Regions from separate parts of the Streptomyces liliifuscus genome, predicted to be linked through region 3. Evidence: riboswitches for the same ligand, from Rfam matches in the RefSeq annotation. Region 3 holds a riboswitch; each other region holds the start of a gene.
The links. A riboswitch is a leader RNA that binds a small molecule or an ion and turns the genes downstream of it on or off. The one in region 3 is predicted to bind cobalamin.
Positions count from the first base shown of each region.

Region 1 (2,253 bases), 4.4 Mb from region 3:
AGGTCTCCAGGTAGACCGCGGCCGCGCCCTTGCGCCGGCCGCCCTGGTTCACGGCGGCCACCGAGGCGTCGAGCGTCTTCAGGAACGGGACGATGCCGTTGGAGTGTCCGTTCGTCCCGCGGATCAGGGAACCGCGCGAGCGGACACGGGAGTACGCGATGCCGATGCCGCCCGCGTGCTTCGAGAGACGGGCCACCTGGTGGTAGCGGTCGTAGATGGAGTCCAGCTCGTCCAGCGGGGAGTCGAGGAGGTAGCAGGACGACATCTGGGGGTGCCGCGTACCGGAGTTGAAGAGCGTGGGGGAGGACGGCAGATAGTCCAGGCGGCTCATCAGCCGGTACAGCGCGGCCACTTCGTCGACGGACCTGGCCGAGTCGTCCTCGGCGAGACCGGCGGCGACACGCAGCATGAAGTGCTGGGGAGTCTCGATGACGGACCGCGTGATCGGGTGCCGCAGCAGATACCGGCTGTGCAGCGTGCGCAGGCCGAAGTAGCCGAAGCGGTCGTCGCCCTCGAGGTCGATCAGCGCGTCCAGACGGGCCGCGTGGGTCCGTACGAACTCGGCGGTGCGGTCGGCGATCAGGCCCTCGCGGTGGCCGACCGCGACGGACTCGGAGAAGGACCTGACCCCCTGCGAGGCGGCCTCCTCGGCGATGCCGATCGTCAGCAGACGGGCGGCCAGCTTCGAGTACACGGGGTCCTCGGAGATGAGGCCCGCGGCCGACTCCGTGGCCAGCTCGCGCAGCTCCGCGGTGATCCCGTCGGCCCCGACGGAGGACCGGCCGCGCAGCGCGGCGGCGGCGACCTTGCCGGGATCGGCGTCGGGAAGGTCGGCGGTGAGGTCGGTCAGGGTCCGCAGCAACACGGTTCCCGGTCCGTCGGCCTCGGCCCTGTCCTGCTGGTACTGGGGCGCTTTCGCTGAGACCGGATCGGCTGGCGCGATGGTCACGTGGGGCTCTCCCTCGCTCGGCACGGGGCCTGCGGGGAGAGGGGTTCGGGGCACACGGGGGTACACGCTCTGCGCAGCGGTACGCCGCGTCCACCGGCCCACTCCGCGAGGCCCGGACGTCATGGCACCCGGGCCGGGTGGCCTGGGCACGCTGTCGACAGGTCCTCGGACTGACCAGGCGCACGGCTCTCCTCAGGGGACAGACATGCACAAGTACACCGTTGCGGGACAGTTCCGGATTCGCACCGGATTCCCCTGCGGCGACAGCGAGCATGAGCATACATCTTGTGCCGGGCTCGGGAAGCACCCCCACATCTTGTGTCGTGTCGGCTTCGGAGGGTGTCAGAGTGTCAACTCGTAGGTGAGCAGCATGATGTCGTCGAGGTCCGGGATCGGGTTCCAGTCGCGGTCCGGGGCGCGGGTGAAGCCGAGGCGTCCGTAGATGCGATGGGCGCTGTGCATGGTGCGCTGGGTGGACAGCACGACGCGTACACAGCCGTCCGTGGCCCGGGCACGCTCGACGCAGGCGCGCACGAGGGCCTCGCCCGCCCCGTGCCCGCGGGCCTCCTTCGCGACCGCCAGCATCCGTATCTCGGCCTCGCCCTCGCGCGCGATGTCGGCCATCGGTCCGCCGGACGGGACGAAGGTCACGCCGCCGACGACCCGCTCGGCCGCGCCCGTCCCCACCACGGCCACCAGTACGTCGGCCGCGGCGGCACGCTTCGCCACGTCCCGCAGCTCGCCCAGATACTCGTCGCTCTCCCCGAAGTCGAGGAGCCCGTCGCCGAGATAGGCCTGCGCGGTGATCTCGCCCACAGCCTCGTACTCCTCGGGCCTCGCCCGTCTGATCACGATGGTCATGCCTGGCAGTGTGCCCGAGGGGTACGACAAAGGGCTGCCGAGTTTCTCGCGCACCGGTGCCGGGGACGACGTCGCGTCGGTGCCAGGGACGTCCGAGGGGGGCGGGCTCAGCCCACGGCGGGCCACTGCGGGAGGGTCGTGACGAAGTCCTTCGTGAAGTCGCGTGGGCCCGGGCCGAGGGCCACGCGGCCCATGTGGCGGGTGCGGGCGGTCAGGGCGGGCGACTCGGTGTAGTAGTTCCGTTGGGCGGCCGAGGGGACGAACACGGTCTGGCCGCGGGTGAGTTCGCTGGCGCACTCGACGACGACGGCTCCCTCCGCGAGCGTCACGAACGACTCGTCCGCGCACACGCCCACGGCGAGCGGGTCGTGCAGCGGGCAGGAGTCGCCTCCGCCGTGGCGGCGGTAGGAGTCGATGTAGACCCGCAGCAGCCGGGCCGCGAG
Region 1 is NZ_CP066831.1:3,890,896-3,893,148, reverse strand. It holds gene JEQ17_RS16390 (ribonucleoside-diphosphate reductase subunit alpha) at 1-949, opposite strand, end outside; cobalamin riboswitch at 1,089-1,229, opposite strand; gene JEQ17_RS16385 (GNAT family N-acetyltransferase) at 1,292-1,810, opposite strand; gene JEQ17_RS16380 (nucleoside hydrolase) at 1,918-2,253, opposite strand, start outside.
Region 1: it holds a riboswitch for cobalamin, as region 3 does, so the genes downstream of both, JEQ17_RS16390 (ribonucleoside-diphosphate reductase subunit alpha) here and JEQ17_RS35730 (cobalamin biosynthesis protein) in region 3, are expected to answer to the same signal.

Region 2 (2,253 bases), 1.8 Mb from region 3:
TGCGCAGGCCTGTACCGAGTGCGCACGGGTCTGTGCCCTGCGCGCGAGCCTCGCCGAACTCGACGGCCCCGACGACCAACAGGAGTTGCGGCGCAAGGGCATCCTGTGCGTGGAGGTCTGCGACGTGACCTGCCGCGCACTGGCCGAGCAGGTCACCCAGGCCGAGGCCGGGATGCGCGCCCAGGTGGAGTGGTGCCGTGCCGTCTGCCTGGAGACCGCCGAGGTCTTCGACCGGAGCCCCGGCGCCGAGAAGGGCGCCGAGGCCTGCCGCGGCTGCGCGAGTGCCTGCACGGAGTTCCTCGCCCTGCTGAGGTGAGGTTCCGTGGAACGCCACGCCCGAGGTGCCGCGTCTCGAAGAGCCCCGTTCGAAGAGTCACGTCCCGGGATGCCGAGTACCGAGGAGGTGTTCAGCCAGGCGTTCGCCGTGGCCTCACTCTCCGAGCGCCCTCCCGACCCGTACATTCCAGCGCCCGGCCCGCCCGCTGAACTCCGTCGCGACCAACGGCGGCACGTCGACGCGCCAGAACGCCGACTCCGGGGCCCCAAGTGCCAGCACCACCCCGGCCCGTACGATCTCCGGCTCGACGACGGCGATGACCCGGACGGAGCCGGGTCCTGGCCCCGCCCCCGGTCCCGACCCCGGCCCCGCCCCCGGCCCCGCCCCCGGTCTCGGCCCTGGTCCTGCACCCGAAGCCGAGCCTGAGCCGGACCCGGAGGAGCTGGATCCTGAGGCCCCGGATCCTGAAACCTCGGCGCTCGGATCCGTCACCGTCTCCAGCCACTTCGCCACGCGCTCGCACAGTCCGCTCACCGACTCGCCGCCGTGCGGGGCGGACGACGGGTCTGCCAGCCAGCGCCCCACGGCCTCCGGTTCGGCGGCGCTCACCTCGGCGAGGGTCGCCCCGCGCCAGCGGCCCACGTCCAGGCCGGCCAGGTCGGGGTCGGTGACGGCGAGGGTGCCGAGCCCGAGGGCCTCCGCCGTCTCCCGGCAGCGAACGGTGGGCGAGAGAAGGACCTGGTCGGCGGCCGGCAGCGAGCCCGCGGCGGCCTCGGCGAGCCGCAGCCCGGCCGGGTCGAGGGGACATCCGTCGTCGAAACGTGCCTCCCGCAACGCCGCGCTCATCGCTGGTGAGATCAACATCACTCGGCTGGTCATCGGCCCGTCCTCGCGTTCACCACGTGCTCAACACCCCTGTCCGTACCGGGAATTGGGGGCGTGACCAGGGCCCCGGCGCGCCCCCGGCATTCCGTGCGCCCTTGGCCGCGCCTCCGCTTCGCGGTACCTTCTCGTCGATATTGACGACGGTACGACGGAAGCCGGTGAGAATCCGGCACGGTCGCGCCACTGTAAGCCCCGTACAACCGCCTTCCACCAGGGGAGGCGGAGGTCGAGCAAGTCAGACCCGTGGCCGTCGTCCTGTGCACCACCGAGATGGGACGCGAGTTCCCCCAGGAGGTCCTGCCATGGCGCAGTCCGCCGTCGCCCAGCCGACCGCAACCACCCCCGACATACCCGCAAAGCTGCCGATCGGCGCGATCGCTCCCTGGGCGGTCTTCCTCGGCATCCTGATGCTCGTGCTGCTCTACTTCGTCGGCGCCGAACAGGGCGCCACCTCCCTGGTCTCGGGCGAAGGCGTGCACGAGTGGGTGCACGACGCCCGCCACCTGCTCGGCTTCCCCTGCCACTGACGGCGACACAGAACCGACAGGACAACCAATGAACTCCGTCACCGTCAGAAATCTCCTGGTGCGGGGCATGCTCGCGGGTCTTGCCGCGGGTGTGCTCGCCCTGGTCGTCGCCTACTTCCTGGGTGAACCTCGGGTGGACGAGGCCATCGCGTTCGAGGAGGCCCACGCCCATGAACACGGCGGCGAGGAACTCGTCAGCCGTGCGATGCAGTCCACCGGTGGTCTGTCCACCGGCGTGCTCGTCTACGGGGTCGCGTTCGGCGGCATAGCCGCCCTCGCGTACTGCTTCGCCCTCGGCAGGATCGGCCGCTTCGGGCCGCGCGCGAGCGCTCTGCTGCTGGCGGGCGCCGGTCTGGTCGCGGTCTACCTGGTGCCGTTCCTCAAGTACCCGGCGAACCCGCCCGCCGTCGGCGACCCCGACACCCTCAACCAGCGCACCGCGCTGTTCCTCCTGATGATCGTGCTCAGCGTGCTGCTGGCCGTCGCCGCGGTGATCCTCGGCAAGCGCCTCGCCCCGCGCCTGGGCAACTGGAACGCCACCCTCGCGGCGGGTGGGTTCTTCGT
Region 2 is NZ_CP066831.1:10,129,854-10,132,106, forward strand. It holds gene JEQ17_RS44195 (ferredoxin) at 1-316, shown strand, start outside; gene JEQ17_RS50285 (histidine phosphatase family protein) at 431-1,156, opposite strand; cobalamin riboswitch at 1,287-1,428, shown strand; gene JEQ17_RS44210 (CbtB domain-containing protein) at 1,465-1,689, shown strand; gene JEQ17_RS44215 (CbtA family protein) at 1,718-2,253, shown strand, end outside.
Region 2: it holds a riboswitch for cobalamin, as region 3 does, so the genes downstream of both, JEQ17_RS44210 (CbtB domain-containing protein) here and JEQ17_RS35730 (cobalamin biosynthesis protein) in region 3, are expected to answer to the same signal.

Region 3 (2,253 bases):
GGACTGCCCGCCCCCTCACAGATCACCGCGTCATACGTGCCCCGCAACTCGGCGAGGCACTCCAGCACGGTCCCGAGAAGCCGTTCCTGACGCCCGCCGTGATAGCCGCGGGCACTCATTTCCCCGACAGGTTTACCCATCAGGACGACCTGGCTGCTCCGGTCACTGCCGGGCTTGAGCAGCACGGGATTCATGAGCGCGGTCGGCTCCACGCGCGCGGCCTGCGCCTGCATGGCCTGCGCCCGCCCGATCTCGGCGCCCTCCCGCGTGACGAACGAGTTGAGCGACATGTTCTGCGCCTTGAAGGGCGCCACCTTGACGCCCTGCCGCACCAGCCACCGGCAGATCCCGGCCGTCACGACACTCTTGCCCGCGTCGGAGGTGGTACCGGCGACGAGCAGCCCGCCACCCGTTCCCCCGCTCGTTCCCCGGCTCATGACGTACGCCCCTTCGCGCGAAGGCCGTTGACGAGCAGCCGTCCGGCGACACTCACGCCGAGCGCGAGCCAGCCCACGCGCCGCGAGAGCCGTACGGCCCGCTCGATGTCCTCGACCTCCACGGCCCGTCCTTCACCGTTGAGGACGGGCCGCTGCTCGACCCGTCCCGCGTACGAGAGCGTCCCGCCCAGCCGCACGCCGAGCGCCCCCGCGAACGAGGCCTCGACGGGCCCGGCGTTGGGGCTCGGGTGCTTGGCGGCATCCGCACGCCAGGCGCGTACGGCCCCGCGCGGATCGCTTCCCGCGGCGGTCGCGAGGACGGCGGTGAGCCGTGCCCCCGGCCATCCCGCGACATCGTCGAGCCGCGCGGAAGCCCAGCCGTACCGCCGGTACTTGGGTGACCTGTGCCCGACCATCGCGTCGAGCGTGTTCACGGCACGGAATCCGACCAGCCCCGGCACACCGGCCGCGGCACCCCACATGAGGGCGCCCACGACGGCGTCGGAGGTGTTCTCGGCGACGGACTCGACGACGGCCCGGGCGATCCCGTCGGCGTCCAGCGCCTGTGGATCCCGCCCGCACAGATGAGGCAGCCGCTCCCGGGCCACCTCGATGTCCCCGGCGGCCAGCGCCCCGCCGATGGCGCGGGCCTCCCGCCCGAGGGAAGTCCCGCCGACGACGGACCAGGTGGCGGCGGCGGTCAACGCGACGGACCCGGTACGCGAGGCACGCACGCAACGGCCGGCGAGCGCGGCGAGTCCGGTGGCACCGCCCACACAGACGGCGGTGTGCAGCGCGCCCCACCCCCGGTGGTCCCGCCACAGCACCCGCTCCACGGCACCCGCGGCCCGTCCGAACGCGGCGACCGGATGCCCCCGGCGGGGATCGCCGAGCAGCAGGTCACCGAGAAGGCCGGCGGCGGCGCCGTACGCGAAGACGCGATCGGCACGCATCGGTTCAGCCGACCGTCAGGTCGGGCACAACCGTCGCTGGAAAGGCACTTGGGCAGCCGCGCATGGCGATTTGTCCTCACTCAGGGTGTCCGCGCCCTGGTTCGACGAGACCGGCGGCGAGAGTTCCTGGCTCCCGGGGTGTCGATTCCCCGGTAACAGTGGCGGGACCGCGCCGGATTCGCACCGGCTTCCTCTCCTGCCGCCGTACATGGCTCCGGCAGTCCACCACGCCCACGAACACCCGTCAACTTGCTGTTGACCTGCGACGGGAGAGTGTGCTGAGGCCCACACACGGACACGACTCCGCCCCGCCGACCGGGGGTCGGCGGGGCGGAGTCGTGCGTGACGGAGGTGCCGTACGCGTCAGGCGACGATCAGATAGATGCCGTACGCCACCGCCGCCGCGCACGCGGCGAAGCAGGCGTACGCGCCCGTGACCGCGAGGCTCGCGGTGCCGCCCTGGGCGGAGGCCGACTCGCGCTTGGAGAGGCCGACGATGCCGAGGGTGAAGAGGCCCACGAGGGCGACGGTGACGATGAGGCTGACTCCGAAGACGGAGCCGAGGGCTGCCCAGTCGATCTTCATGCTTGTGGGTTCCTTACACCGTGGCCGTACGGGCGGGCTCGGTGGCGTCCGGGCCCGGGATGGTGGTCTTGAGGTCGTCGGCCGCGGCGACCGTGCCCGCCGGCGGCGGGGTGACGGCGGCGATGGCGGTGGTCACGACGCCCGCGGGCTCGCCGTCGACATCGTTCACGTTGTCGACGGTGACGGGCTGGCGGCGGGAGAGCGTCCAGATGACCGCCGAGCCCGCGATCAGCAGCGCGCCGGTGAGGACGATGCCCCAGGTGCCCTGCTTGGTGAGG
Region 3 is NZ_CP066831.1:8,288,801-8,291,053, forward strand. It holds gene JEQ17_RS35725 (cobyric acid synthase) at 1-437, opposite strand, end outside; gene JEQ17_RS35730 (cobalamin biosynthesis protein) at 434-1,390, opposite strand; cobalamin riboswitch at 1,489-1,632, opposite strand; gene JEQ17_RS35735 (hypothetical protein) at 1,754-1,975, opposite strand; gene JEQ17_RS35740 (inorganic phosphate transporter) at 1,989-2,253, opposite strand, start outside.